Regions from separate parts of the Staphylococcus hyicus genome, predicted to be linked through region 1. Evidence: predicted binding sites of a transcription regulator. Region 1 holds the regulator's gene; the other holds the start of a gene.
What was found. Region 1 encodes LexA, which represses DNA repair genes until DNA is damaged. Its sites were predicted from a motif close to CGAACATATGTTCG; they were not measured.

Region 1 (22,688 bases):
TCTACCGCTACACGTAAACCGCTTCGATCTGTTTCATCACGTACTTCTACAATGCCATCTACCTTTTTATCTGCACGTAACTCGTCAATTTTTTTAACTAAACTACTCTTATTCACTTCATATGGAATTTCCGTAACAATTATTTGTGAACGCCCATTACGTAAAGGTTCTATCTCTGTTTTAGAACGTACGATAATCTTTCCTTTACCAGTCTCATACGCTTTCTTAATACCATCGATACCTTGAATAATACCGCCAGTTGGAAAATCAGGACCTTTAATGTATTTCATAAGCTGTTTTACTGATATATCAGGATTATCTATAAATTTTAACGTCGCTGTAATCACTTCTGATAAATTATGCGGTGGGATGTCCGTAGCATAACCTGCTGAAATCCCCGTGGAGCCATTCACTAGCAAGTTTGGAAAACGTGCTGGCAATACCATAGGTTCCATTTCGGTATCATCATAGTTCGGTACAAAGTCTACAGTGTCTTTATGAATATCACGTAATAATTGTGCCGAAAGTAAGCTTAATTTTGCTTCTGTATAACGCATTGCAGCAGGCGGATCGTTGTCAATACTCCCGTTATTCCCATGCATTTCAACTAAAACATGGCGTAATTTCCAGTCTTGACTGAGACGGACCATCGCATCGTATACCGATGAATCACCATGAGGATGAAATTGTCCAATGACATCCCCGACGGTTTTTGCACTTTTTCGGAAATTTTTATCATACGTATTACCACTTGAATACATCGCGTATAAAATACGACGTTGTACAGGTTTCAAACCATCACGCACATCAGGCAATGCCCGTTCTTGAATGATATATTTACTGTAACGCCCAAATCGATCACCAATAACATCTTCTAATGGTAAACTTTGGATGATTTCAGCCATTATGCATTCTCCTCTTCCGATTCATCATTTAAAATTTGAACTTCGTCATTTTCTAAAATACTTTGGTCTTCTTGCATACCAAATTGTACATGACGTTCAATCCACTCTCGACGTGGGGCAACTTTGTCCCCCATTAGTGTTGACACACGTTTTGAAGAGCGAACTTCGTCTTCAATTTGAACACGAATCAACGTTCGTGTTTCAGGATTCATTGTCGTCTCCCATAGCTGATCTGGATTCATTTCACCAAGACCTTTATAACGTTGTAAAATAAAACCTTTGCCGAATTCTTTTTGCAGTGATGCAAGTTCATCATCAGTCCAAGCATACGCTACTTTTTTATTCTTATTTTTACCTTTTTCTAATTTATACAAAGGAGGTAAAGCAATATATACACGCCCTGCCGCAACGAGCGGTCGCATATATTTAAAGAAGAAAGTAAGTAATAAGACTTGAATATGAGCACCATCTGTATCTGCATCGGTCATAATGATAACACGATTATAATTACTATCTTCAATATTAAAGTCATTTCCAACACCTGCACCAATCGTGTGAATGATGGTGTTAATTTCTTCATTTTTAAAGATATCTTCTAGTTTCGCTTTTTCTGTATTTATGACTTTACCACGTAAAGGTAAAATAGCTTGAAACTTGCGGTCACGTCCAAGTTTAGCAGAACCACCTGCAGAATCCCCTTCGACAAGGTACAGTTCATTTTTGTCTGTATTTTTACTTTGAGCTGGTGTCAGTTTACCAGATAGCAACGTATCTTTACGCTTGTTTTTCTTACCAGAACGCGCATCTTCACGTGCTTTTCTAGCTGCTTCTCTCGCTTGCTGCGCTTTAATTGCTTTTTTAACCAATGCCTTAGACAATTGCCCTTTTTCTTCTAGATAATAAGGCAATTTTTCAGCTACAACTGCATCAACTGCACTTCTTGCTTCAGGCGTTCCAAGTTTTGATTTGGTTTGACCTTCGAATTGCAGGAGATGTTCTGGAATACGCACTGATATGATAGCTGTAAGCCCTTCACGAATGTCGTTACCTTCTAGGTTTTTATCTTTCGCTTTCAAATCCCCAATTCGGCGTGCATAATCATTAAACACACGCGTCATAGCAGTTTTAAAGCCTACTTCATGCGTACCCCCATCTTTCGTACGTACATTATTAACAAAACTCATGATACTTTCTGAATATTGATCGTTATATTGAAAAGATACGTCAACTTCTATCTCGTTGGACTGCCCTTGAAACAATGCTACATCATGAAGTGTCTCTTTTCCTTCATTGACATATTTTACAAATTCCTTAATACCTTCTTCATAATGATATACTCCCGTTCGTGCTTTATCCGCACGACGATCTTCTAAAGTGATTTTTAACCCTTGTAATAAAAAGGCTGATTCTTGTAAACGTTCACTTAACGTATCAAAATTGAATGCGGTCGCATTTTTAAAGATTTCAGGATCTGGTTTAAACGTAACAGTCGTACCAGTTCGTTTCGTTTTACCTTTTGCAATTAATTTAGTTTGTGGCACACCACCATGTTTAAATTGTTGTTCAACAATTTTACCGTCACGGTGAATTTGAACAGTGAGCCATTCACTTAATGCATTCACAACGGACGCACCTACTCCATGAAGACCACCAGAAGTTTTGTATCCACCTTGACCAAACTTACCTCCTGCATGAAGTACAGTAAAAATGACTTCCACAGTAGGTTTACCTGATTGATGCATTCCTATAGGCATACCACGTCCGTTATCGGAAATAGTGATACTTTCGTCTGGATTTATCGTGACATTAATCTCATCACCGTATCCATTTAAAATTTCGTCGACAGAATTGTCTACAACTTCATAAACCAAATGATGTAGTCCACGCTTATCTGTCGATCCAATGTACATTCCTGGTCTTTTACGAACAGCTTCAAGACCCTCAAGTACTTGTATTGCATCATCAGAATAGTTATGATTCGTTTTTGCTGACACTCAATTCCCCTCCTACAAACATACGTTCGTTCATCAAACTATACAATAGTTATTCTTATATAAATCGCATTAAAATGCAAGTCACAATTGGTATTGACCTTTAATTTCATCCATTTATAATGGGAAATTACTTTTTTAGTAACACAAAAAAACATGACGCGTTCAGAAAATATGGTAAAATGGTAGTAGGTACTAAAAGGATGTGAATGTACATGTCAATTTTCCTAGTAATCGTTTTGAGTTACCTTATTGGGGCAATTCCGAGTGGTTATTTAATTGGTAAAATTTTCTTTAAAAAAGATATTCGTCAATATGGTAGCGGAAACACAGGTGCAACAAATAGTTTTAGAGTTTTAGGTAAACCTGCTGGATTCGCTGTTACTTTTTTTGATATTTTCAAGGGTTTTATCGTTGTATTTTTACCCGCATTATTTCATGTAGATATCCATGGTATATTAATTGGTATCTTTGCAATTATCGGCCATGTATTTCCTGTATATTTAAAATTCCGCGGGGGTAAGGCTGTTGCTACAAGCGCCGGTGTGTTGCTTGGTGTTAACCCAATTATGTGCTTAATATTAATCGCCATATTTTTTGGTATTTTATATTTAACAAAATATGTATCACTATCAAGCATTATTGCAGGCATTTGCTGTGTCATTGGTTCTTTTATTATTAATGATAAAATATTATTACTAATAAGCCTAGTTGTAGCATCTTTACTGGTTATCAGACATATCAGTAATATTAAACGCATAATTAAAGGTACAGAACCAAAAATCAAATGGATGTAACCCTTATCGATTTATTTCCTTGAGTTTTCCATATAAAATAAGCTTATACCAAGCCTTATTTACGAGAGGAGTTTTAAAGGATGCAATTAGAATTTACAACTGAAGCAATTGAATGGTTCAAAAAAGAGTTAGAATTACCTCAAGAAGGCAAAGCACTTCATTTTTTTGTTCGCTATGGTGGCGAATTCCAATTAAAACAAGGATTTAGTCCTGCTTTTAATATTGAAAATGTAAAAGATATTGACGAAATTGGATACGAACAAACATTAGATGGCTTATATGTCGTTGTAGCTGAAAAAGACGTATGGTATTTTGATGATGATCAGCTCAATATTGACGTTAAACATGACGAAATTACGTATGAAGCCCAATCAAAATAAAAAACATGAGAACTAGGAACATATCTCTATTTTGTTCCTTATAGAAAAGGTTGAGAAGATGTATTCTCAACCTTTTTTTGATTTAGTTTAATGTCAACTCTTTTTCTACACCTGCTTGGTTTTGCTCATCAACTTTACGATAAACATCAAACCAATTCGGAAAACGTTTATCGAGGCGTAATGGTTTGCGATCATCTTTTGTAATAATGACATTATCAGTAAAACCTGTAGTCACAATTTCACCATTTTCATTATATATTTCATATTGATATCTTGAGCGTAATTTCGAAAATTTTGAAACCCATGTTTTAACAGTTACTTTTTCCGGATACGTCACACTTTTTTTATAGTTAATGTTTAATTCCGTCACAGGTGATACGACACCCTTTTGTTCCATCTCACTGTAATCTAATCCTAATTTGCGAATATAATCTGTACGTGCCACTTCAAACCACGTTGCATAATTCCCGTGATAAATAACACCCATCTGATCTGTTTCTTGATATCGAGATTCTATCTCAGTTAATGCATACAACATATGCCGTCCCTCTTTCTATCATTCATTCACGCCTAGTGTACCATACATCGGTTTTAAATCACGACATAAAACTCTAAGCACTTTGTACAAGGTTATGTTCATTTAAAATGATGCTTATACCATATTGAACATTTAAACATGATGATAAATTTCTAATTGAACGTCAACCTCTTGCGCTATAAACAAACAGGGATGGCACACCTACGTCCATCCCTGTTCAAGATAACATCAATACGATATTGACTTAAGCTAATTTTTTACGTAATACAAGTTGTAAAATACCACCGTGACGATAGTATTCAATTTCAACTTTCGAGTCGAAACGAGCAACTGCATGGAATTCAATTACTTGTCCATCTTCTTTTTTCGCAGTAACTTTCACTTCTTGACCTGGTTGAACCGCTTCAGAGATGTCGACTGAAATGTGTTCTGTTCCATCTAAACCAAGAGTATCTGCAGACTCACCTTGTTTAAATTGTAACGGTAACACACCCATCATCACTAAGTTCGAACGATGAATACGTTCATAACTTTGCGCGATAACTGTTTTCACACCTAAAAGGTTCGTACCTTTCGCTGCCCAGTCACGAGAAGAACCCATACCATAGTCATTGCCAGCTAACACAACAAGACCTGTGCCGTCTTCTTTGTATTTCATCGCTGCATCATAGATTGACATTACTTCTTTTGTTGGCCAATAAGTTGTATAACCACCTTCTGTGCCCGGTGCTAATTGGTTTTTAATACGAATGTTCGCAAACGTACCTCGCACCATCACCTCATGGTTACCTCGACGTGACCCGTATGAGTTAAAGTCACGAGGTGATACACCATTGTCTGTTAAATATTTGCCTGCCGGCGTATCTTTACCGATGGCGCCTGCTGGAGAAATATGGTCCGTCGTTACAGAATCACCAAATTTACCCATGACACGTAAATCACTTAAAGGTTGAATACGACCTGGTTCTTTAGATAAACCTTGGAAAAATGTAGGATTTTGAATATATGTTGATGACGGATCAAAATCATACAATGGTTGATTCGTTGTATCAATTTCGTTCCATAACTCGTTGTTTTCATATACATTTTTATATTCTTCCTTAAATAACTCAGGTGTAACGACGCTATCTACTGTATCAGATACTTCTTGGATTGAAGGCCAAATATCTTTTAAGTAAACGTCATTACCTTGATTATCTTGTCCAAGTGGTTCATTTTGTAAATCTACATCCACTGTACCCGCTAAAGCGTATGCCACTACAAGGGGTGGAGATGCTAAATAGTTCGCTTTAACTAATGGATGGATACGTCCTTCAAAGTTACGGTTACCAGAAAGTACTGATGTCACTAATAAATCTTCTTTAGCTACAGCACGTTCAATTTCCTCTAGTAACGGTCCAGAGTTACCGATACATGTTGTACAACCATAGCCCACTAAGTTAAAGCCTAATTGATCTAAATAGTCTTGTAAACCAGCATCACGTAAGTAACCCGTTACGACTTTCGATCCTGGTGCAAGTGATGTCTTCACATAGTCAGGAACTTTTAAACCTTTTTCTACAGCTTTCTTAGCTAAAAGTCCAGCACCTAACATTACATATGGATTAGATGTATTTGTACAAGATGTAATTGCTGCAATCGCAATATCTCCTGTTTTCATTTCTGTAGAACGACCATCTTTAAATTCAATTGTCGCTTTTTTATCGAATTCACTTTTATCCAAACCATGACCTTGGTTGCCTGCAGGTGCAGTCACCGATTTTTGGAATGCTTCTTTCATATCGCTTAAGAAAATTAAATCTTGTGGACGTTTTGGCCCTGATAATGACGCTTCCACAGTAGATAAATCTAAATCTACAACATCTGTATAGTTAGGTTCTGCAGAGGCATCAAAGTACATATGATTTTCTTTTAAATATTTGTCAACTGTCTCGATTTGTTCTTCGGAACGACCTGTTAAACGTAAATATTTAAGCGTTTCATCATCTACTGGGAAGAAGCCACATGTTGCACCGTATTCAGGCGCCATGTTGGCAATCGTCGCACGGTCAGCCAACGGTAATTTTTCTACTCCAGGCCCGAAAAATTCAACAAATTTTCCAACTACGCCTTTTTTACGTAATAACTCAGTGACACGTAGAGCAAGATCAGTTGCTGTTGCACCTTGAGGAAGTTCATTTGTTAAACGAACGCCAATCACTTCTGGAATTGGGAAATACGAAGGTTGACCAAGCATTCCTGCTTCAGCTTCGATACCACCAACACCCCAACCTAATACACCAAGACCATTAATCATTGTTGTATGTGAGTCAGTACCCACTAATGTATCTGGGAATGCAACATGTTCTCCTTCATTTTCACGAACGTGAACAACATTCGCTAAATATTCGAGGTTCACTTGGTGTACAATACCTGTCGCAGGCGGTACCGCATTGTAATTTTCAAAAGCTTTAGTTGCCCAATTTAAAAATTGGTAACGTTCATAGTTGCGTTCAAATTCTAATTTCATATTGCGTTCAAGTGCATCTGGTGATGCGTAGCTGTCAACTTGTACTGAATGGTCAATGACTAAGTCAACAGGTACTTCAGGATTGATTTTAGATAAATCGCCACCTACATCATCCATTGCCTTACGTAATGATGCCAAATCTACTACCGCAGGAACACCTGTAAAGTCTTGTAAAATAACACGTGATGGTTTAAAAGGCACTTCCCCTTTGGTATTTTCTTTACCAAAAGTAGACAATGCTTTAATATGATCATCCGTAATCACGAAACCATCTTCTTGACGTAAAACAGATTCTAAAAGTACACGAATAGAGTATGGCAAACGATGAATTTCTGTTAAACCTTGTTCTTCTAATGTTTTAAGGTCATAATAAGTTAACGTTTTACCATTCACTTGAAACGACTTTTTAGCTTGCTCTTTTAAATTTGAAGCCATAGAATATCCCCCCTGATATTTTTATATGCCGTTAATATAATTGTATAATTATCCTTCTATGAAAACAACTCTAGACGTACGAAAAGCTTTAATTCGATGTTTCGACTTTCTAATCGGTAACCATAAACAAAAGTTATCAATAAAATAAAGTGTAATAAGTATATTTTATGCTAACGCATCCTTACGTTTTTAGTCATTAAGATATTCATCTCTCATATACAAAAAACCTGATGACAAAGATCTACCTCGTCATCAGGTTTATTATAAGTTTTTACTTATCTTTCAGTATCACGTAATGACTTACGTCTGGAAATTAGTTCGTCTTCATAATCATTACGAGAATTTTCAACATATTCTTTTAAACGATGCTTGTTAGGCGTTAATGTTAAACCTAAGAATTTACGCTCTTTGTTCGCATCTTTATAAAAACTAATCATCATTAATATGACAACAAAAGAGAACGGCAATGCACTAATAATCGCTGCATTTTGTAGTGCAGTAAGACCTGCTTCACCATCACCGCCACCTGAAAGTAAAAGGACAAATGCAATTAGCGATTGTGCCACACCCCATGTCACTTTTACAAATGCACTTGGATTTTGAGAACCAAATGTCGTTTGCATACCAAGTACAAATGTCGCTGAATCAGCAGAAGTGATGAAGAATGATGCAATTAATAGTAACGCAATAATGGAAAGCACCATCCCCATAGGTAAATGGTGGAACACACCGAATAATTGCGTTTCAACAGACATGTCGTAAATTTCTTTATGTTTTTTAGCAGTTTCGATACCAAGAACACCGAACACACTAAACCAAATGAAGCTTACAATAACGGGTACAAGTAATACACCAGAAATAAATTCACGAATTGAACGTCCTTTTGATACACGTGCAATAAATACACCTACAAACGGACTCCAACTTAACCACCAACCCCAGTAGTAAAGTGTCCAACTTGCCATCCATTCACGTTTTTGTGGATTCATCGCTGCTGCATCAAAACTATTAAATAAGAAAGAATTCAATAAGCTTCCCGTAGAACTAGTTAACATATTTAAAATTAAAATTGTCGGTCCAATAAAAAGTGCAGATAATAATAAAATAGTACCTAAACCAATATTTAAATTACTTAAATATTGAATCCCTTTACTGAGTCCAGACCAAGCGCTCATAATAAATAAAATGGTAACAACAACAATAATAACCGATTGTGTCACAATATTATTTGGAACGCCAAATAAATAATGTAAACCACCGGCAATTTGAAGCGCGCCCATACCTAATGATACGGCAACCCCGACCACAGTAGCAAAAACGGCTAAGACGTCAATAAATGTACCAATTGGGCCATCAACACGATCACCTAAAATCGGACGTAACGTTTTAGATAATAACCCAGGCTCACCTTTTCTAAATTGTGCGTAAGCAAGTGCAAGTGCCACAACACCATATACCGCCCATGCATGGAAGCCCCAATGGAAGAACGTAGAACGGAGCGATTCTGTAAATGCTGCTGTGGATTTAGGGTCCGCATTTGGTGGTGATGCAAAGTGCGCTAAAGGCTCTGCAGCACCATAGAATACAAGACCAATTCCCATACCAGCACTAAATAGCATCGCAAACCATGATACTGTGTTAAATTCAGGTTTATCATTCGGTCTCCCGAGCTTTAATTTGCCGATCGGGCTAAAAATTAAAAAGATACAAAAGAAAACAATCACTGTTGTTAAGATCAGATAATACCAACCTAATGTATTCGTTATCCAAGCTGTAATCATAGATGTAAATCCACCGAATTGTTTTGGAATAAATACCCCAATTAAAACAATCGCAAAGATTATAATTGAACTAAATATAAATACTGGTGAAAACTTCTTACCATTTTCGTTTGGATTTGAAGTATTCATATCAATACCTACTCCCTTTCTCCATATTAAATTTTCAAAGATATACGCATTTTTTGATTAACGTTTTAATTAAGCACAAAAATGCAATCGTCATATATACAATAACAAAACACAATAACATATTCAACGTAGCATATAAAAATGAGTTTATATAGCAAAATTGCGTCTTGCAATATTATGTCTTTGATGTATAATTCTTAAAGTGTTGCAAATCACAATCAGGGGGAGAATATCATGTTAAAAGAATTTAAAGAATTTGCATTAAAAGGCAATGTACTTGAATTGGCAGTAGCTGTAGTTATGGGGGCTGCTTTCAACAAAATCGTGACATCTCTCGTAGAAAATGTCATTATGCCTTTAATCGGTCTTTTATTTGGTGAAATTGATTTTGCTAAAAACTGGACAATTTACGGAATTAAGTATGGTATTTTTATTCAATCTATCATTGACTTCATTATTATCGCTTTTGCGCTATTTATCTTCATTAAAATCGCTAACACACTTGTTAAGCCTAAAAAAGTTGAAGAAGAAATTGAAGAAGAAGTTGAAGAAAGTACAGTTTTATTAACTGAAATTCGCGACTTATTACGTGAACAAAATAAAAAGGCTTAATTATTTTAAGCATGAAAAAGCGGCGTTTAAATGTAAAAATTTAACGCCGCTTTTTTGAGTTTTTTCATCATTATTCATTAAAAGTTAGCGAGGTAAAACTTTGATAATTTTTCGCTTTCACTTCTAATATGATTGGAATTCTATTTTTAAGCTCTGTCACATGCGAAATAATGCCCACGAGTCGACCAGTAGACTGCAATTGAATTAGTGTATCTAACGCGGTTTCTAACGTTTCTTGATCTAATGTACCAAAACCTTCATCAATAAACATCGCATCTAATGAAATTCCACCTTGTTCATTTTGAACTATTTCACTCAAACCTAACGCCAATGCAAGAGAAGCTTGAAACGTTTCCCCACCTGAAAGAGATGTAATATGCCGTGTTTGGTTAGAATAATAATCAAATACTTCTATTTCTAACCCACTATATCCACGTCCTTTTTCAGTTTTACGCACTAACTCATACCGTTGCCCCGTCATATGACGAAAGCGCTTATTGGCAGCATCTAAAATATGTTCTAAATAATAGATGAGTACATAATTTTCCAAAGTTAATTTAAGATTGTTTTTACCAGAAATCACTTCTGATAAATTAAAAATTGCACGATGCTCCTTTAAGATTTGTTGTATGTAGCGAATTAGGGCCTCAATCTTTCGGATTCTCTTTTTATTTTCTTGAACTTGAAAAGCAGTTTCATTATACCGCTGGGTGATGTTATTAACATGTTCTTGAATATCATCATATTGCACTTGAAGTTCATTAATATCGTCAACAGGTAACGCCTCTAATTGATGTGTAAGTGTTTCTTTTTGAGCAGTCCACTTTTGCACCTCATTATGATACGACGATACGCGTCTTTCATAATTTTCAATATGCTTTGCTTCAGAAGTTAAATCACGCAATTGATTGAATGATTCTAACTTTAATTTTTTCATTTCAGTTTTAACAGTGGCATCGACGTGTTGATAACGTTCTTGATTCATTTGATATTTCGCTTTTTGATGTTTTAAATCATTTTCAATAATCAAGATTTGTTCATTCAATGATTGAATGTTTGTTTGAACACGATTTCGTTCCTTTTGAAACGCATTCACATCTTTTTCTATTTTTACATATGAAGCTTTAAACGTTGAAAAGTTATCAAAACGCGTTATTTTTTTAAATTGAGTCACTTTTTGAACCGCATGTTCACGCACATAGTTGTTTTTATCAATTTCAATCTGCAGTTGCTGGATGAGTTTTTCTACATGTTGTTGCTGTTCTTTTAAGGTATTAACTTGTTGTTGTTGCTTTGTCAACTGCACGATTTGCGTTTCGTTGTCTGATTTTTGCTTTAACACCTTTTGCTTTTGACATTCTGGGTTGTCAATCGATTCAAGCTCTAATAATTGTGCATCAATATGTTTCAATGTTGCTTGTTGTTCAATACACTTCTTCTCAAGTTGATGAATTCTTGTATCGAATCGCTTATTTTCTTCTAATTGTTTTTTTAACAATTGAACATTCACACCCGCATGCGTATCCCTAACGATTTGACCACAAACAGGGCACGGATCATCTAAAGACAACATTGAGCGTAATGTATCTATCATATGATCATGTGACACCATCGATTGATCTTTTTCGGTTATGCCATGCCTTTGTGAAGATAACTGTTCGATTTTTTGCTCAAGAGAAGTAAGAGATGCTTTTAATTCTCCTTGTTGTTGGGTTAATTGACATTTACGTCGATAGTCTTGTTCAATAACCTCAATTTTGTCTAACTGACTTCTTAATCTAAATTGTATTTCTTTTAGATGCTCCAAGTGAGAAAAATCTGTTGCTGACCCCTGTAATCCTGTCTCTAGCTCTTTCAATTGTGTTTTGTAGGTTTCAACTTCTTTGTATAATTGTTCATTCCTCTGTAATAATGATGATTCATTCTCGAAAGCTTCTATAATATCTTGAGCATTTTGAATATAATGATGCGTTGATTTTAAAAGCTCTATTTTTGTATCAATGTCTGTTTGTTGTTGGTCAAGTTCTCCCTTTTTTTGCTGATAATGTTGTAATCTTGTTTGTTGCGCTTTTAAGTTTTCATCTAAAGTATCTAATTTCGCCTGATTGTTTTCGATTTCTTTTTCTAATTGTTCTAATTCATTTAGTGCATGTATGGCCAATTGACTCTCTTTTAATATATGTAATTTTTGTTCTAATTGCGTGATTTCACCACTTTGTTCATATAAAGATGTCAACGTTTGATCGATGTCTTTTAAATCAGAAGATAATTGCTGTCTCATATTTTCTTGATCAACTTTTGCTTTTATTTGCGCCAATCGTGTTTCAGTGGATGTTTTTTTTGATGATAAGCGCATAATTTCACGGTGGCCGATCTCCTCAAAGTCAGATAAGCATGTTTCTATTTGAGTGTACTGCGAGACATTCGTTTCAAGATGACGTTTTAAATTATCATTGTCAAGCGCATACATATCTTGCCAATAAGTACTTAATCGATCGTATGTTTTATCCATATCTTCTTGAATAGACTTGGTTTTATCTTTTAAATTGTTTTTTAAGTCTTCATACATGACTGTATTAAATAGTGTACGCAAAATCGTTTGCTTATCCTGACTTTTTGACACTAGAAATGATTTAAACTCACCTTGAGGTAATATAAACAATTGACGAAACTGATCGACTTTTAAATTCATTAATGATTGCAAATAGGCATTGCCTGGATTAATTTTGCTCTCTTGAAGTACATATTGTGTATCTTCACGTTTATACACTTCAAGAATACCTTGTGTTTCACTTTTTTTATTCGGTTTTGTAAAAGTCGCAGAACGTATCACTTTATAGCGTTGGTGTTGCACGTCAAATTCATACGTCACTTTTAATGGCACGTCAGGAGAAGCAAAGTGGCTTCGCAATTGTGCGACTTCACGGGACGATGTTGACGCTCTACCATATAAGGCATAAACTATCGCATCAAAAATCATCGTTTTACCAGAGCCTGTTTTACCACTAATCAAAAAAAGTTGATTCGTTTCAATTTGTGTAAAATCAATTTCTTCATTTAAAAAAGGGCCAAAATTCTCTAACTTTAAACGAATCGGTTTCATCTTATTCCTCCTCTTCGTAGTGATTTAAAAAGGCTTTCACTTCTTTCATTTGAATCTCATCTAATCCATCATCCATGAGTTCTTTATAAAAAGTATCTATAATTTCAATAGGTTTCATTTTTTTAATATTGTGAGAGGCTTTCACATGTTTCGTCGATTCATACTCTTGTTGTGTGAGTGCCAAGGTGTTCGGAAACACTTTTTTAAGTTGTTGCATTGGATCTTTAACCATTTCAAGCTCTGATAAACTGAAATGAAAATAATCGTCTTTGTTAGTATGTTTAAAACGACCGTTTATTGCATCATCAAACGTCGTTTCAACATATTGGAGTTGCCTTTCTGAGGTCAACGGTATAAACGTTTGAGTATAATCATCTTTATTAAAAGTGAAACATCTCATTCCTTTAGTTTGGTTGACTTCAGAAAACGAATACTGTAATAACGAGCCACTATAATAAATATCATTTTGATTTAAAGCAAAAGGGTGATGAATATGCCCTAACATTACTGCGTCAAATAACGACACACAATGTGGACGCACACTTTCAATCGTCCCAACAGTGAGTTCTCTTTCGGAATCACTTTTTGGTGCACCAAATAAAGTAAAATGTCCAATCAACACATTTTGCTTTGAGGCATCTATCTGAGGCTTAATACGTTCTACAAGTTGTGTAATAGTTTCTTCATATGTTGAAACTTCCACACCTAAAAAAGCTCTCGCTTCTGCCAGTGTAAAAAAGGGCAACGTATAAAAACACACATTTCCTAAAGTAATTGGTTTTTCAAAATCAGCTAATTCCGTACGAATGTATAGTTGATTCTGTTTGAACCAGTGTGCACCATATCGTAAACGCTCTTTACCATCGTGGTTACCATTTGTAATAATCATTGGTATTTTTAAGTCTATATTTAAACGTGCAATCGTGCGTTCCATTAATTCAATAGCTCGTTTACTTGGCATTGCAGTATCAAATATATCTCCTGCTATAATCAGCACATCAGGATTTTCTTTTTCAACTTTTTTCACAAATTCCTCTAAAATAGCGCACTGATCTTCTAGAAACGAGTGACCATTTAACACTTTTCCTAAATGCCAATCTGCTGTATGTATCACTTTCATCTTATCACTCCAGAACATTTGTTCTATATTATTTTAATAAAGGCTATAAGCCATTGCAAGTAAAAACCGAGCTCATTTTAGCATGTCATTCTCATGCTATAATAAACAAGCTCGGTTTAAATGATATCCATTTTATGAAGCATTTCCTAACTGACGTTTTATATTTCTATAACGTAATAACATCGCAAGTCGCCATGGTAATAACATACTAAATGCTAATAAGAAAAACATCCCTGCCAATTCACCCGGATGGACTGAGTTACCAATATAAACTTTTAATAACGTCCGCATTATTAACAACGATACTAAAATAATTGGAAAGGCTTTTGATTTTTTTAAATAAATTTGGTGGTTTTTCACTTCAAAGTGTGACGTAAGGATTAATATCGATGAAAAAATAAACCCTACGATAACGGATTCTAAAATTTCTAAACCCGTTAATCTAAAATAAGGCACTACATACATCAATGCCCCTGTTGCCATAAAAAGCGGTGGCAACATGATTTTTTTAGTATTGACAGGATATTTTTGCGCTTTCACACGAATAAAAATAACGATAGCGCTCATAAAAAAGGCGACAAGAATTGAAAATACTAAAAACGTCATACATAAATCTCCTTTGTAGTTAACCAATAATAAGCGTATTATATCATACTAAAAAGCGAAACGTCATTGAAGTGCGCTCAATCATATTGACGCGCATAAAAAAAGACTCGGAAACTATCTCACTTCCGAATCTTTTTTAACATTTAAATGTTGGACATTAAAACTTTTTGTCCATGTTTTTATTCATCATTGTCATCATTTGATTAATTTTTTTCTGTGATGGTTTTTGACCCATTTGCATCATCATCATACGTAACATTTCTTCGTTAATTGGAGGATTTTTCTTTAAATAATCCATCATATATTTACGTGCGAGGAAAAAGCCACCTACAAGTCCAATGATAAGTGCAAGTACAATTAATACGATTGCCAACCATGTAGCCATTATTTCACCCACTTTCTCTATCCTTTTGCATTTTACTAAAATTGGTACAAGTTTTCAAGGTCATTCCAATACTTTCATGAAAATAGAGAGCGGACATAAACGTCTCGCCCTCTATCCATAGGAAATCGTCTATAATGTGGAAACCACCGATTATAGTTTTACGTTGAAATACATCATTTAAAATAACTATGACAATTATAATGATTCGATTTGAGAAAGAATATTTTCTTTAGTGAAACCATATTTTTCAACTACTAAATCTCCAGGCGCACTTGCACCATAACGGTCAATACCAACAACAATACCTTTCATACCTACATATTTATGCCATCCAAGCGTTGCACCCATTTCAACTGCAACACGTTTAGATACTTCTGGAAGTAATACCTCTTCTTGATAAGCTTTCGACTGTTGTTCAAATGCATGCCAGTTTGGCATTGACACGACACGTACACCTTTACCACGTTGCTCAAGATCTTTCGCAACTTCAATAACTAAGCTCACTTCAGAACCCGAAGCTAACAATACGTATTCTGGTGCTTTTTCTGTTTCATATACAACGTAAGCCCCTTTACGTACACCTTCTTCAAGTTTTGATTCTTCGACATCTAACACTGGTAATCCTTGACGTGTTAATACGAGTGCTGTAGGTGTGTTGTTAGATTCTAAGGCAACTTTCCAAGCGACACGTGTTTCATTGCCATCTGCTGGACGAATCACGTTTAAGTTAGGGATCGCACGTAAACCAGCTAATTGCTCAATTGGTTCGTGTGTTGGACCATCTTCACCAACCGCAATCGAATCATGCGTGAAAATGAACGTTGAACGCACACCCATAATAGAAGAAAGACGTAACGCTGGTTTTAAGTAATCACTAAATACAAAGAAAGTTGCACCATAAGGATGTAACCCCCCGTGTGCTGCCATACCATTCACTGCAGCTGCCATCGCAAATTCACGCACACCAAACCAGACATTTTTACCTGTGCCATCTTCTGCAGAGAAGTCGCCTTCAGCTTTAACGTTCGATTTATTTGATGACGCTAAGTCAGCTGAACCACCGAAGAATGAAGGTACAGATTTACCAATGGCTTGAATGATTTCTCCAGAATCTGCACGAGAAGCCGCTTTGTGACCTAACTCGAAACGTGGTAACGCTTCGTCATAGTTTTCAGGTAATTCTCCTGCAATGGCTAATTTAAACTCTTTCGCAAGTTCAGGATATTTTTCAGCATATGCTTCCAAATCTTTTTTCCATGCAGCTTCATGTTCGTCTGCACGTTTGATCATCGTTTCATTAAAGATTTCATACACACTATCATCCACTTGGAATGTTTGAGTCGCGTCTAATTCATAATTTTTGAATGTTAATTCACGTTCTTCTTCACCTAGTGGTGCACCGTGAGAACTGTGACTGTTAGATTTATTTGGAGAACCATAACCAATGATTGTTTTTACTTCAATGATTGTAGGTCCTTCTTGAGATTTTGCTTTTACAATTGCGTTGTTGATGGCTTCCATATCATTACCGTCTGTAACAAGGATATGATTCCAACCATACGCTTCAAAACGTTTTTTAATGTCTTCAGAGAAAGACTTATTTGTTTTGCCGTCTAAGGAAATATCATTTGAGTCATATAAAGTGATTAGTTTATCTAATTTTAGATGACCCGCTAAAGATGCAGCTTCATGAGAAATTCCTTCCATTAAGTCGCCATCAGAAGCTAATACGTAAGTATAATGATCTACAACAGAAATATCATCTTGATTGAATTTTGCAGCTAAGTGTTTTTCAGCCATTGCCATACCTACTGACATAGCAAAACCTTGACCTAGTGGCCCTGTTGTAATTTCTACACCTTTTGTATGGTTGTATTCAGGATGTCCTGGTGTTTTGGAATCCCACTGTCTAAATTGCTTTAACTCTTCTAATTCTAAGCTGCCAGAAACGTGAAGCAAGCTATATAAAAGTGCAGAACCATGACCCGCAGATAAAACAAAACGGTCGCGATTGAAATACGTATTAGAATTAGGATTAAAATTTAAATGTTGCGTCCAAAGTGTGTAAGCCATTGGTGCAGCACCCATTGGTAAACCAGGGTGACCAGAATTCGCTTTCTCAATTGCATCAATGCTAAGCGCACGGATGGTATTTACTGCATGTGTGTCTTTTTGTCCAAACATATTATGACTTCCTTTCTATTTGCTACTAGGGTTATTATACCTTATATCCACGTATAAAACCTATAATTTCTTTTGTATAAACAGTGAACTAACGACGTGTATGATTTTGCTTTTGAATTTCTTTTAATTTTTTAGGTGTCACGTCATTACCCTCAGGGTCAATCACTTTAGTATGTTCGATTTGATCTTTAAAACTATTTCGAAATGAAGCAAGATATTCACTTCTTAAGCGTGATTGTTCTTTTGCTTCAGCTTCGGTCAAACCTTCACTTTTCTTTTTCTTTGCTAGTGCATTAATACGCTGTAATTTTTCTTGACTAAGCATATATGAAAACCTCCGTCAATATTCTCTACAAAATATAACAGAAAAGACGCATAAAACCAACCGCCATGACTCATAACTTGAATTAAAAAAGACAATGTGAAACGTCATACATCATTTCACATCGTCCTCAGAAAATCTCTATATTTATTAGTTTTTAGTTTCATTACTGTGTGCCTCATTTCTATGTCTTTATATCATATGTTCGAATTTAAATCTATCGAACTGTCACAGCGAGCACATTTTGTTGATCCTTTGATTTTTGTTCGTATTTTTGTACGTGTTCCGTTTGATTAGAATTAATTTGATGGTCTGTCATTTCGTACGTTTGTTCTGTATGCGCAGTTTGACTTGTCATTATAAAGAATACGAAAAAGATAATCATAGAAGCAACAAAAACAGATACATATAGATATATTTCATTTAATTTCACTTTCATCATTATCAACATCTCCTAGAACATTTGTTTGTGTAATTACTTTAACAGAACGAATGTTCTGTGTCAACATAAAACGAACAAATGTTTGTTCTGTTCGGATAACTATGCTATAATGTACATAAATCATGCAAAGGAGTGTAATCTAATGAGAGAACTGACAAAAAGACAAGAAGAAATATTTGAATTTATCAAACATATTGTTCAAACGAAAGGTTATCCGCCAAGTGTTCGTGAAATTGGAGAAGCTGTTGGATTGGCTTCAAGTTCAACCGTGCACGGCCATTTATCACGCCTTGAAGAGAAAGGTTACATCCGTCGTGACCCTACAAAACCTCGAGCAATCGAAATCGTAAGTGAGCTCATGGGTGAACCAGTAAATATGGAAGAAACAATTTATGTACCCGTTATCGGTAAAGTTACCGCTGGTACGCCGATTACTGCTGTGGAAAATGTTGAAGAATATTACCCACTTCCTGAACACTTTACTTCTACACATAATGGCCAAATCTTTATTTTAAATGTTGTAGGAGACAGTATGATTGAAGCTGGCATTTTAGATGGCGATAAAGTAATCGTAAGAAGCCAATCAATCGCAGAAAATGGCGATATCATTGTAGCAATGACGGAAGATGATGAAGCCACAGTAAAACGTTTCTATAAAGAAAAAAATCGTTATCGCTTACAACCTGAAAATAGTAGTTTAGATCCTATCTACTTAGAACATGTCACTGTGCTAGGTAAAGTAGTAGGCCTATTTAGAGAACTGTAATTCAATGAGATCTCCTTTGCTTATATAAAAGGGGCTGGTAATTATGTCCCAGCCCCTTCTCAATTACTTCACGTTCAATGTTAAAAAATTCGTTTATTTATGATAGTGGTATTTAAACAAATCATCATACATTTCAAAATCATTGTCAACATTAATTTTATATCCTTTAATAACATTAGTAATTAGGTTACATTCATATTAAGTTTTAGGCACTTTATCTCATTCCAGTCTAGTTCCTTTCATAGCTATTACATTTTATATAAAATCAAAACTACCCGTGTGAACGGGTGGTTTGTTCTGCGGTTGAAAGCCTCTGTTACTGACCAGCCATTGTAAGGGCACTGGAAAGATCAGCCAACTGTACTACTTTCTCAGCGACCCCTAAAAGGGTCCTATTTTTTTCTAAACTTTTTATTTTCTTTCCCTGTGAATGGGTCTATATATTCCATCATTGTGAGTTGTTCTGCAACGATATCCTCTTGTAATTGATTTCGAATGTATTCTTCTATTACCTTTTTATATCTTCCAACTGTATCTACTTAAAATCCTTTACACCAAAACTTCCTATTACCATATTTATATTTCAAATGTGCATGTTTATCAAATATCACTAAGCTACTCTTACCTTTTAAATATCCTACAAATTGAGAAACACTCCGTTTTGGAGGTATACTCACAAGCATATGAATATAATCTTTACATGCTTCAGCTTCTATGATTTCAACACCTTTTCTTTCACATAGTTGTCTCAGAATTATTCCGATATCTCTTTTTAATTTTCCATATATTATTTGTCTTCTATATTTTGTTGCGAAAACTATGTGATACTTACAATTCCATTTTGTATGTGCTAAACTGTTTGTGTCGTTAGACATTATGGCATCTCCTCGTATAGTTAATTTTGGTTGGCTGACCAAGTTTTATTCTATCATGAGGAAATGCCGATTTTAATACAACGGTGAAACCTCTCCGGAACCATACGCATAGCGCATGGTTTACTTTTATATAATAAGAAAAGCGTAAGACGATAGCTATCGCCTTACGCTTCTTTCTTATTTAATATTTCTTTAACACGTTCTAGAATATCCTTAGTTTGTTGTTCGATATTGGGCATATCTTGAACTTTCATATTATAAGTATTCATACTATCAACCTCATTTGATTGATTTTTTCCCAATATTAAACGGCGTTAAACATTATCCAGTATAATTTTCAGTCCAATAAGGTTGTTTATTTTTATTGAAGTCTACCCCTACACCAAGTGTGGATACATTAGGATGTAGGATGTTTTTTCGGTGACCTGCAGAATTCATCAACCCTTGGTGCGCAAAGATTGCACTTTGTTGACCATAAGCAAGGTTTTCCGCTGCTGTTCTATACTGGTGTCCATCTTTTTTCATACGATCAAATGGTGATTCACCTTTTAAATTCGTATGTTCAAAATACTGATTCACTGCCATATCATGACTATGTTTACGTGCAGTGTCAGCTAACGCTTCAGAGTAGTTTAATGCTTTTAAATTGTTTTGTACGCGTGTTGCATTGACTAAATAATAGTCTAGTTTTTCATAACTTTGAGCTAAACCTTTTGAAGGGGCACCATACTGACCATTTAATCGGTTTTCCATCTCTTTACTCACTTGTAAAAGCGCAGTTAACTGATTGCTACGATGTTTATCATAAAATGCAGTTGTATAGATGCCATCTTTCTCAAACACATCATATTCATCGTTATTTTGGCGGTATAATGTATTTCCTTTTTTGATTCCTTCAAGGGGTTTACCTAATTTATCACGCACCACATTTTGTGGTGTGTTGTATTTAATACCTGATTTAGAAGTAATGATATTTTGATTCGTAAATAAACCATGAACTTTACCATTAATATAACTTACTAAGATAAAGTCATTAAACTTGTTATGATATACATGCCATTTTGTACCGTATTCATTATCAAGTACAGCTGATGCTTTACCGAGTTTCGCCTCTACATCTTTTTGTGACATGTTAATCTGAATGTTGCGTATCGCAAACGCTTGTTGATCTGGAGTCTTTAATGCTGTATGTGATTTATTACTGTCAACAAGTTGATCTACTTTGGTAGTAACAGGTTGCGCCAATTTTTGTGTCGCATCTGTAGGTTGAACCGGAATCGTTAATACAATGACAAAACCGAGTATGAGAAAAGATATGAATGATTTAATAGAAATCCACTCCTATTTTTTAGTCTCTATCACCGTTGAAAATCGAATTTCTTACAATCACATAATCCACTTTTCGTAGTGCACCGATATCTTTACCACCCGCATAAGATATAGAACTTTGTAAGTCCTCTTGCATCTCAGTAAGGGTATCTTTTAGTGAACCTTTATGTTCTACAAACATTTTTTTGCCTTCAACATTTTTACGTTCACCTTTTTGATATTCAGATGCACTACCAAAATATTCTTTATACTTTTTACCATCAACTTCTACTGTTTCACCTGGAGACTCATCATGAGCTGCAAATAAAGAACCAATCATCACCATCGAAGCACCAAAACGTACAGATTTAGCAATATCGCCGTGTGTACGAATGCCACCATCAGCAATAATTGGTTTACGTGCAGCCTTACTACAATGATTCACTGCTGCAAGTTGCCAACCACCTGTGCCAAAACCTGTTTTGATTTTTGTAATACATACACGACCTGGACCAATACCCACTTTAGTAGCATCTGCACCAGCATTTTCAAGTTCACGCACACCTTCTGGCGTACCAACATTACCAGCAATAACAAATACTTCAGGTAATAATTTTTTAATATGTTGAATCATTTCAATCACCTGATCTGAGTGACCATGTGCGATATCAATCGTGATGTATTCTGGTGAAAGGTCTGCTTCTTTAAGTGATTCAATAAACTTGAATTCTCCTTCTTTTACACCTACAGAAATGGAAGCAAACAATCCTTTATCTTTCATTTTTTTAACGAAAGGCAGACGTGCAGCTTCATCAAAACGATGCATTATATAGAAGTAATCATTTTCAGCGAACCACTCTGCTAACGTTTCATTCATTACCGTTTGCATATTTGCAGGCACAACCGGTAACTTAAAACGTTTTGGGCCAAATTGAATAGATGTATCAATTTCAGAACGACTTTTCACAATGCTTTTATTCGGTATGAGTTGAATATCTTCGTAATCAAAAATTTTCATTTTCTAAACCCCTTATAAATTTATTCCAAAAGATAATATACTATCTATTGGCAATAAAGTAAATAAAAGGTTCTTACCAACTTGATTTTTTCACGCCAGGAATTTGCCCTTTATGTGCATGCTCTCTGAAAGCAATACGTGACATTTCAAATTTACGTAACACGCCTCTTGGACGACCCGTTACTTTACATCTACGTGTTAAACGTGTTGGTGATGAATCTCTTGGTAATTTTCTTAAAGCTTCATAATCACCTTTTGCTTTAAGTTCGCGTCTTAATTCAGCGTATTTTGCAACTAAAGCTTCACGCTTTTGTTCTTTGGCAATTTTAGATTTTTTCGCCATATCTATCTCTCCTTCATTATCAAATCGTAATTATTACGATTTAAATCATAGCATATCCTTTTATTGTGAATCAAGGATGATTTTTATAATAATTAAAATATGGTATAAATAACTGTTGGCAAAGCGTTCAAAACATGAT
Region 2 (9,359 bases), 480 kb from region 1:
GCTGGTTATGAAGCACAAAGCGGGCAAGTTTTTGTCAAAGGTAATCCAAAAAGATTCGATGATTTTGATCTAGTTACAATTTATGAATTAAAAGTTAATGAATAAAAGGGGACGAATGATGAAAGAATTAACTATTGAAAACTTAAAAGAATTGTTAGAAACACAAGAAGAATTTGAGAGCAAAGAATATTTAATAAATTTAGAAAGCTTAAAAATTGCATATGCTGTGAAATTCTTTAAGTGGCTTGATAATTTAGGATTTTATAATTTTTGGGAAGTAAAAAGCAATGGTTCTGAACTCTTAAATGACCTTGCAGACATGTTAGCGTGTGGTTTAAGCATAGCTAACAAAATGAATGTACATATTAATAATAAAATAGTATCAGAATCTAATGATTTTTTAAAGGAAGTAGAAGAGACTCCGCTAAGTTTGGAGGATAATAAGGTATTTAAAGCTTTTTGGGAGGATCTATCATATTTAATTTCAAAAAAGTCACCAATTAATGATGATATTTTAACTTTTGTACTAGTTCCAATTAATTTAGCACTTGACTATCACTCTATTGAAGAATTGATAGGTACGTACAAAAAGAAGTATGGATAAAATACATGTTTTATTAAATAAAACAAAACTCTGAATAAATGGAAAGAGCTTTTATCAGATGAAATATAATAGAGGATCAAAAAGGGGGAAATGGGTTGTATTTTAGATAATCATCAGGATAACAATCATAAATAAAGAGTTATATAAATAAAAAGTGAAAATATGATAATAGATGGAGGATATGGAATGAAAAATTTAAAATTCATAGACTTGGTATTAGAGAACTGTGGTAGTGTTAGACTTGAAGAAAAAGACGTAATTATGTTTCACATAGCAGGAGTTACGGAAAGTAGAGTTATCATATCTCTTAAATGGATGTAAACCTACATTACGCTTATTTTAGTATTCTAATTAATAAACCAAAATTTATTAAACAAGCTTCTTTTGAAAGTGATGATACAAATGCTTATGAAATGATTACACAATACTCGGATGTTACAGCTATAAATATTGTTTATAGTGATGAAACAAATGAATTAATTTATGTAGATTTTAATGACTATAATGATAACTATAACATCAACCAAAAAAATAAATATAATGAGGAGTATGAAGAACTTGAAGTAACTATCAATAAAGAAAATTCTATGGACTTTTTAAATAGTGAAGATATCAAATAAAGTATTCACTTATAATTATAGTAGATATTAGATGAATAAAAACATTTTCTAAAGCCTTAAGAAAGAATACATTAGAGTATTCGAAGCAAGGTTTAGGATTATTTGTAGCTATTCCTATAATGTTAATTATAGCCTCTGTATTAGTATCATTCATTATAGGCGTCCCTACCAATATCATTTAGGATTTATATGTATTGGACATAAACAATAACCTTATAAATCAAATCATATCTCTTGCATGGCTTATAATTCTATACAGTATACCAAGATCTCTCGACAATAAAAACCTCTCACCGAACTAAAAATAACGGATTATTTACTATCTATCTTATATCTTACAAATATCATAAATGCAAGTGTTTTAGAAAGTGTTTAATTGTTTAAATTATTGCTATTTACAGGAGATGTTGGAGCAGTTATAACTATATTATCATTTATATTATTTTTAGCTGTTAATAGGGGGTATCAGTAAAATTATTATTAAAAGTTATAAAGAAAGCAGACTCACAATGATATATATCAAGTTTTGTGATGTAGGTGCTGTTTATTGAGATATCGAATTATTATTCATTATATAGATTTTTTATTATGTATTAAAAATTTAAGGTAGAAATAATTTTATAACAGGTGTAATAAATGATAGTATCGTTATAAATATGCCGATAAACCAAAATAAAAATTTATTTCTTGCTTTAAAAAAACAATCCTTACCTTCAGAAGTAATTGATACATAATCATCATAAACTGGCGTAAAAAAAACTAACATTTCATCTTCTTCAGTTTTATAATCGTCAATTATAGGTTTTATCCATTTGTTATCAACCATATAATCATAATGCTTATAATCAGAATTCAATTTAATTTTACCTTGTTTTACACATTTTCGTAATTTTAAATATATAGATAAGTTCATTTTTTTGCCCACCTAAAAGTTTTATTATATACATATTAACACAAAGGCTTACCCTTTTAGCAGATGGTTTCTGAAATATTTATTTGATTTCGCTTATTTGACTGTTTGTTACTTATAACCTGTATTTGAACATATAAAGAAATGATGAAAGACATATTTTATATTGAAGGAGTTTTAAATGGTTACTTTGCAATTTATGCTTGATTTCCTAGTGTAATTATTACTATGGTTAATTTGGAAGATTTGTAGGAACTATATAGAAGTTCTTAAGCGTAGGTAAAATTTTAGTAGAGCAATTAATTTTCTTCCTAGAAGGATAAAATATAAAAATATATAAGAATGATTACAAAAAGATATATTAATATTAAAAACAAGAGTTTTACTTTAGAAAATTCCATTAATAGAGGATTTTATATTGAAGAAAAGTTAGACATATCAAATGCAAGTTTTACTATCAATGATGGTAATCCAGAATGTTTTTTACGAAGAATCAAATTAAATACAAGTAATACTCTTAATGGTTTTCTTGTGCTAAAAATTTTCTTTAAAAAATAAAAATTATTTTAGTTTAATTCTATTTATGGAAAATATAGTGTGCATAATCACTGACCATAAGGAAGAGGTCAAATAACTATAGTTACTTGACCTCTAAATTTATTAATTATTTATTTTTTGTTTTAATTCTTTAAGTAAACTTTTTTCAAAGCGATGACCAACAAGGATTTCTGTGCCATCATCAAATCCACCTCTACCTGCATGAATTCCAACTAAGTTATTTTCATCATCTAATATTGGAGATCCTGAGTTACCTTCCTCTGTATAACCGAAGTATTTAAGTCCTTGCTTCGTTGAATGTACTTCAATTTTTTGACTGTACATTGAAAACTGAGTTGTGTTATTAGGGTAACCTACAACTCTTAGAACCTGATGCGGGCCTACTGCTTCAGCATTTCCAAATTTAAGCGGTTCAACTACTTCTCCAATGTTTTTACCATCTTTATTAGGTTTTAATTTAATAATAGCTATATCGATTCCTGCTCCAAAAGGCGCTTCATCAATTGTCTCTGCTTCAAATTCACCAAAAGGCAATTCTACTTTGCCCTCTGAGTTTTTAGTTAATCCAGGTCTAAATTTAACATTCTCTGGATTATTTTTAGCTTCTCTGGCGACGTGATAATTTGTAATAATTTTGTTTTGTGAAACTACAAAACCAGTAGCTAACATAGGCTTATTTTTAATAAACAAGGAGCCTACAGCTTGATAAGGTGTTTGAGTAGTATCGTTCACTTTTGAAAAATAACTTTGTCCTAAAGGACTTTGTTTATTATAACTATTCCATTTCTCAATATGCTCTTCTTTTGATAATTCGCTAGCATAAATATTATTTTTAATAGGGGTTTCTAATGCCTGTAATGACATAGGCGCAACAGTTGCAAGTGTTAAAAGTACTAAAGTTTTTTTTAGTAATGTTTTATTCATGTTGATTTCTCCTCTATAAATTTATTTATTCATTTTGACAAACTGTCAAAAATACATTTATTTAGATATTAATTTGAATGATGAAAATTAATTTAAAATCTGTTGTGAAAAATGCAAATTTCACTAAGAGTAATTTAAAAAATATCTTGTGAATTTACAGCTAAAAGTGTTATTTTAAGCTGCTTCAATCGATAAATTGTTTGAATTAAAAACTAATGTATTAACCATGATTAAATTGAATATATTAATTTATTTCAACGTTGGTTTTATTAGAAATCCAGTCACGAATTGTTGAGTCGATAGCTGTAAATCTTCCGTCACCATGTAAAATACCTATTAATTCATCAGTATTTTTCAAAAATAGTCCAGAACCTGATTGACCAGGTGAAGTCTTAATATTGGTACCAATCATTTTATTTCCTTCTACAGATTCAACCGTACCGTAAGTTTTATATTGGTAATTTTCTCCTTTATCCTGAGGATAACCTATAGTATATACCTCTTTACCTTTATAATTATTAATATCTCTTTCTTTACTAATTTTAACTCCTTTTTTGATATAATGTTGCATATCACTTGATGGATTTGTACCTTGTAATAAAGCTATATCATAATCGCCTTGATAAGGATTGTAAGTAGTAATAGGTAAACTACCAGCCTGTGTTGAGGCGCCTGATCTTGCAGGGTATAATGTTCCTATTTGACCTGATTTGAAATTGTCGCCTTCACAATGTTTAGCTGTTAAAGCTGTGTTAGGTGAAATTAAAACCGCTGTACAATAGCTAGTGCCTTCAAACTTACTAGTATACAAACTATTTCCTTCAAATACATCCATATCTAATACTCTATTATCTTCTACAGGTTGAGCATTGATATCACTAGGGAATAGGGATACTAATGAAGCAAGTGATAAAGTTAAAAGCAATTTTTTCATGAAAAAACCTCCATTGTTTATTTTCAATCATTAATTTTTATAAGTATTTATCCAATTATAAAGTCTCTCATTAATTGTCATAACTTTTCCTGATAAACCTTGATTTGTATTATAGCTGCCATATAATATTCCGATAAATTGATTATTATCTTTTAAAAATACTCCTGATCCTGATTGCCCTTCAACAGCTGGTAATGTTGTTTCTAATTCATCAGTCACTGGATTATAATTAGTAATGATTCCTGTGCTTTTGTATTGTTTAAGACCACCTTGATTATAAGGATATCCATAGGTATACACTTCTTTACCTTTTAATGATTTAATTTGCTCTTTAGAAAAGGGTGTTAAATCTATATGAGCATCTTTCATATAATGTTTGTAGTCGTTGGATTGATCTATTTCATTACCTTTTAATATTGCAATATCGTTAGCATCATTGGGTATATAATTAGTAATATTCATATGGCCATAAGGTGTACTCATACCTGATTGCCCTGGGTAAATTGTGCCAGAGTATTCTTTACTACTCTTATTTAAATGACAGTGTTTTGCTGTTAAAGCTAAAGTTGGAGAAATAATAATAGCCGAACAATAGGTATGGTTGTTAGGTTCATATCTGGCAGTTAATTTTGCTCTTTTATCTTTTATAGTATCTACGAGAATTGGGAATCTATTAGAATCGTCGTTAGCTTGAGTTATTGACATATTTATAATGGGAGTACAGAGTAACAAGGGGATAAGTACTTTAATAAGTTTTTTAAACATGTAAAACCACTCCATTTTTATCAGAAAATTAAAATAATAATTTAAGAGTATTTATCATTAAAACGTATATATCTAAGGTTTTTCTATAATTGCTTTTTTAATTATTAATCGTTCATCATTATCAATCCCAGTAGACTCTAATGGGTCACCGATTGTGTAATGAACTTCTTTACCATCTTCTAATATCAATGTTGTTTTAGTTCCAGTAGGATATTCAAAGAATATTGAATGGTAGAATGCAGTGAATGACTTTGGATCTAAGTTATCTAAATCCTTAAGCTGGATAGTTTTAGTAACTCCTCTTTCAGCACCGTTGTATACAATTTCTTTAATATTTTGGGTTATTGGTTGGTTTTCTTCCTCAAATCCAGGTGGTGTCTTCATATCGAATTTGATAGATGAACCATCCTCAAAAATTACCTCAGCATTTTCTACTGGAAAAGGTAAATTGATATCAGCTATATTGTACAACTTGCCTTTGGTATTATATTCTTCTTGACTAGGAAAAGTCTGTTTGTATTCTTTTACTACAGTTTCTGCAGCGTGAACATGACTTAAAGGTGTGTATACATTGGCGATACTAGCAACACTTGTTAGTAACAAAGTAGCTGTCGCACTTTTGATTATAAAGTTTTTCAAATTAATCCTCTCCTTTTATTTTTTAAAAGCAATTGCTTCAATAATAATTCTTTTCTCATCATCTGATAAATAAACTTTGTTTATAGCATATTCTGTGCCTCTAGGAAGAAGTAACTCTTGTTGGCCAGGGTATGCTGTTAAATCTTTAGAATCTATATAAGCAGCTTTAGTACCCTTAGGTAGTTCTATTTTTAATTCAATAGGTCTTCCTGCTAAGGCGGCGCCTTTAACTAGTTGGGTACTTGAATATCCATTTTCTCTATAAATTTTACTGTTCATCATATTGTGTAATTTGTTTACAATTTGTTTATCGTACTTGCCATCATTAGTGTTTTGTAAGTTATGGAAATCTTCATCAGTAAAACCATCTATGCTTGTTAAATAGTCTAAATTAAGGAGTCTATGAACTATAATTTGCTCAGGTGTACTAGTCTTATTAATAACGCTATCTAGTTTACGAATTTTGTCTTGGAGGGTTGGGGATAAGTTGTCTATTAAACCATTGCTATTACGAAGCGGTTCGTTCAGAACACTACTGTTCTTAGTGTATTCATAAATTGCCGTTTTATCACTAGAACTATAATTAGCTTCTTTAATTAATTTGTTTCCCCATTCTGTCGCTTCATTCAAATTGGTGAATTCTTTAGTTTCCGAGGCAAATACAACATTGCTACTTAGAGGTATGGATTGTTCTACTAAACCTATGCTAGTTAAAACGATTGAAGAAGTTAATAAAATTTTACTAAAATAAGAAGTTTTCATTTTTTAACCACCTTTTCTAAGGATTAAGACCTCTATATTAAATGAAAGAGGCGGAAGTAATTTTATAATTTAGTTTATTTAAACACTGTTATTAAAATTAAGGCTTAGCTTTATGATATTTAAATTTCTAACTAGAAGTGATTTATTATGGAATCAGAGAATGTAAATAAATTATGAGTTAAACTAAATAATGATCCGCCTCACTAATAATATAATAGAAATATATTTAAGAAGTCTTTAAAACAAAATTAAATAAACTTAAAAAACCTTAAATCTATATAAAATTTATAGAATAAGGCGTAATCTTTGGTAATTTTATACTTAGGGAATTAATCAATTTAATGATTAAGCTTTAGAATATCAATTATATGTTTGTTTATAATCGGGTTAATGTAGAAGGGAGGATGGAGGTATGTTAGTAATGTTTTAAAATTGTGTAATCATGTCTACTACTTATTATACCATTTAATAATTTTAATAAAATAGTTAAACAGTCTGATCTAGTTAATATTTAGTTAATCAATATACAACATACATAAAATATAAGTTGAGAAATAAAATATATTTTATGTTCTTAAAGGTCGAGAGGAGATACATATTATAAAAATCATATATTTAATGTATGCCGCTTATTTCACTATTCTAGTTACTTTGCTTTTAGACCCTGATTTTATATATACCTATGATACTGGTGATATCATTTTATTTCATTTATTAATGAATCTTGCAATCGTACTTTTATCACTCACTATACTAATGATTAACTACAAATCTATTAAAGATTGGATGCTTTATTTAGTTATGATTTTAATTAATGTTTTTATACTCACACCTCTAGTAGTGATTATTACAATGGTTTTATTAAAATAAAGACTAGTATGAATTTTAATTGAGTAAATTATCGGTTTAAAAATTATTTGCCTATCAACTATATTTAACTGAGTATCAAATTATAAGATGAGAGGATATTAAATACAAGAGCTAAATAAAATATTAATGAAGCACATATTTATCTCAGAACAATTTAATTGAGAATTTTAGTAGATCTTGAGACTACAGATTATATAATATTTTACTTTAAAATCAAAATAAGACTGATTGAAAATTATATTTTACATATGAGAACATATGTTCTATAATGAAAATACTTTAATTAGGTGGGGTGAATTAAATGTATGATTATTTTCAATGTCAGCAAAGGGATATTTTATGTGTTGATTTAAAAAGTTTTTTTGCCAGTGTTTCTTGTATTCTCAAAAATTTAGATCCTTTAAAAACAAAGTTAGCAGTTGTTGCTGATACAAAAAGGCAGGGTTCTATTGTCTTAGCAGCCACACCTGAATTGAAAAAGTTAGGCATTAAGACAGGGTCTCGTCTGTTTGAAATCCCTCAACGAAGAGACATTTATATTACAAATCCGAAGATGATAACTTATATGAAAGTATCAAATAAAATATCAGAAGTGGCATTAAAATATGTTCCATATGAGGATTTTCATCAATATAGCATCGATGAATTCTTTATGGATATAACTGAGTCATATCATTTGTTTGCTAATACTCCAAAAGAATTTGCCAAATTATTACAATATGAAATTTATCAAAATACAGGTATAAAAAGTACTATAGGTATAGGGTCAAATATGTTTTTAGCAAAGGTCTCAATGGATATTGAGGCAAAGGAGACCCATGATGCCATTGCTGAATGGCGTTATGAGGATGTTCCAAACAAACTATGGGAAATAGATAAACTTACAGAGATGTGGGGTATCAATAAACGTACAGCTGCTAAGTTAAATAAAAGAGGTATTTTCACGGTAGGACAATTGGCACTGTATCCTTATGAGTATTTAAAAAGGGACTTTGGAATAATAGGAGTTGAACTGCATTTACATGCAAATGGAATAGATGAAAGTTTAATTAGAAAACCTCATAAGATAAAAAATAAAGGACTCGGAAAGAGTCAAATACTAATGCGAGATTATAAATTACAAGAATTAAAGACGGTTTTAAGTGAACAAGTAGAGGATGTCTATTATCGAACTAGAAAAAAAGGAGTTTATCCAACAACAATTTCTGTCAATGTAGGATACGCAGACGGTGGTGGTATTAGAAAACAATTTACAGAAAAGAATGGATATAAATCCACCACTGTTATAATTGAAAAATTGTTGGATCATATAAGTGAAAGATTAGAGGAAGAAAGATTATATAGAACGATAGGTGTCAGTTTTAACAATTTCAAAAGCTCCTCAATACAACAACTTGAATTATTTAAAGGTGAAAAAGAATATAAATCAGAGATGATTGATTATGCCCTTGATAAAGTTAAAGCTAAATACGGTAAAGAGATAGTTATGAGAGCAACCAGTTTAACCAAAAGTGGAACGCTTTTAGAACGTAAAGGATTAGTAGCAGGGCATAAGGAGTGAATGGTTAAAATAAAACACGATACCGAAAAATGCATCGTGTTTTATAATATATAAATTAAAAAACAAATTGATTTTTTAACATTTCAATCAATTCTTCAGAAGCACTGATTATATCGATAGTATCAACGCCAATTTTTAATAAAGATTTATCATCATAAAAAATTATAAACGGCTGAATCTGACTATTTTTGATATACATGCAATAATTCAAC

Region 2: a site for LexA is predicted at 7,838-7,851, ahead of SHYC_RS05075 (Y-family DNA polymerase). Genes of this name have one in related genera too.

What each region holds. Positions count from the first base shown of each region.
Region 1 is NZ_CP008747.1:1,551,017-1,573,704, forward strand. It holds gene parC (DNA topoisomerase IV subunit A) at 1-905, opposite strand, end outside; gene parE (DNA topoisomerase IV subunit B) at 905-2,899, opposite strand; gene plsY (glycerol-3-phosphate 1-O-acyltransferase PlsY) at 3,112-3,693, shown strand; gene SHYC_RS07415 (HesB/YadR/YfhF family protein) at 3,774-4,073, shown strand; gene menI (1,4-dihydroxy-2-naphthoyl-CoA hydrolase MenI) at 4,156-4,611, opposite strand; gene acnA (aconitate hydratase AcnA) at 4,856-7,555, opposite strand; gene SHYC_RS07430 (BCCT family transporter) at 7,831-9,465, opposite strand; gene mscL (large conductance mechanosensitive channel protein MscL) at 9,700-10,077, shown strand; gene sbcC (exonuclease subunit SbcC) at 10,148-13,180, opposite strand; gene sbcD (exonuclease subunit SbcD) at 13,182-14,300, opposite strand; gene SHYC_RS07450 (CcdC family protein) at 14,433-14,906, opposite strand; gene SHYC_RS07455 (YneF family protein) at 15,064-15,303, opposite strand; gene tkt (transketolase) at 15,487-17,475, opposite strand; gene SHYC_RS07465 (DUF896 domain-containing protein) at 17,564-17,800, opposite strand; gene sosA (DNA damage-induced cell division inhibitor SosA) at 18,015-18,239, opposite strand; gene lexA (transcriptional repressor LexA) at 18,382-19,005, shown strand; partial or broken gene tnpA (IS200/IS605 family transposase) at 19,398-19,880, opposite strand; gene SHYC_RS07485 (CAP domain-containing protein) at 20,202-21,215, opposite strand; gene guaC (GMP reductase) at 21,229-22,206, opposite strand; gene rpsN (30S ribosomal protein S14) at 22,280-22,549, opposite strand.
Region 2 is NZ_CP008747.1:1,075,949-1,085,307, forward strand. It holds gene SHYC_RS05020 (hypothetical protein) at 1-105, shown strand, start outside; gene SHYC_RS05025 (hypothetical protein) at 119-604, shown strand; gene SHYC_RS12525 (hypothetical protein) at 791-925, shown strand; gene SHYC_RS05030 (hypothetical protein) at 916-1,224, shown strand; gene SHYC_RS05040 (hypothetical protein) at 1,826-2,137, opposite strand; gene SHYC_RS05045 (trypsin-like serine peptidase) at 2,795-3,616, opposite strand; gene SHYC_RS05050 (trypsin-like serine peptidase) at 3,861-4,550, opposite strand; gene SHYC_RS05055 (trypsin-like serine peptidase) at 4,581-5,315, opposite strand; gene SHYC_RS05060 (hypothetical protein) at 5,388-5,954, opposite strand; gene SHYC_RS05065 (ADP-ribosyltransferase) at 5,970-6,716, opposite strand; gene SHYC_RS05075 (Y-family DNA polymerase) at 7,888-9,147, shown strand; gene SHYC_RS05080 (hypothetical protein) at 9,203-9,359, opposite strand, start outside.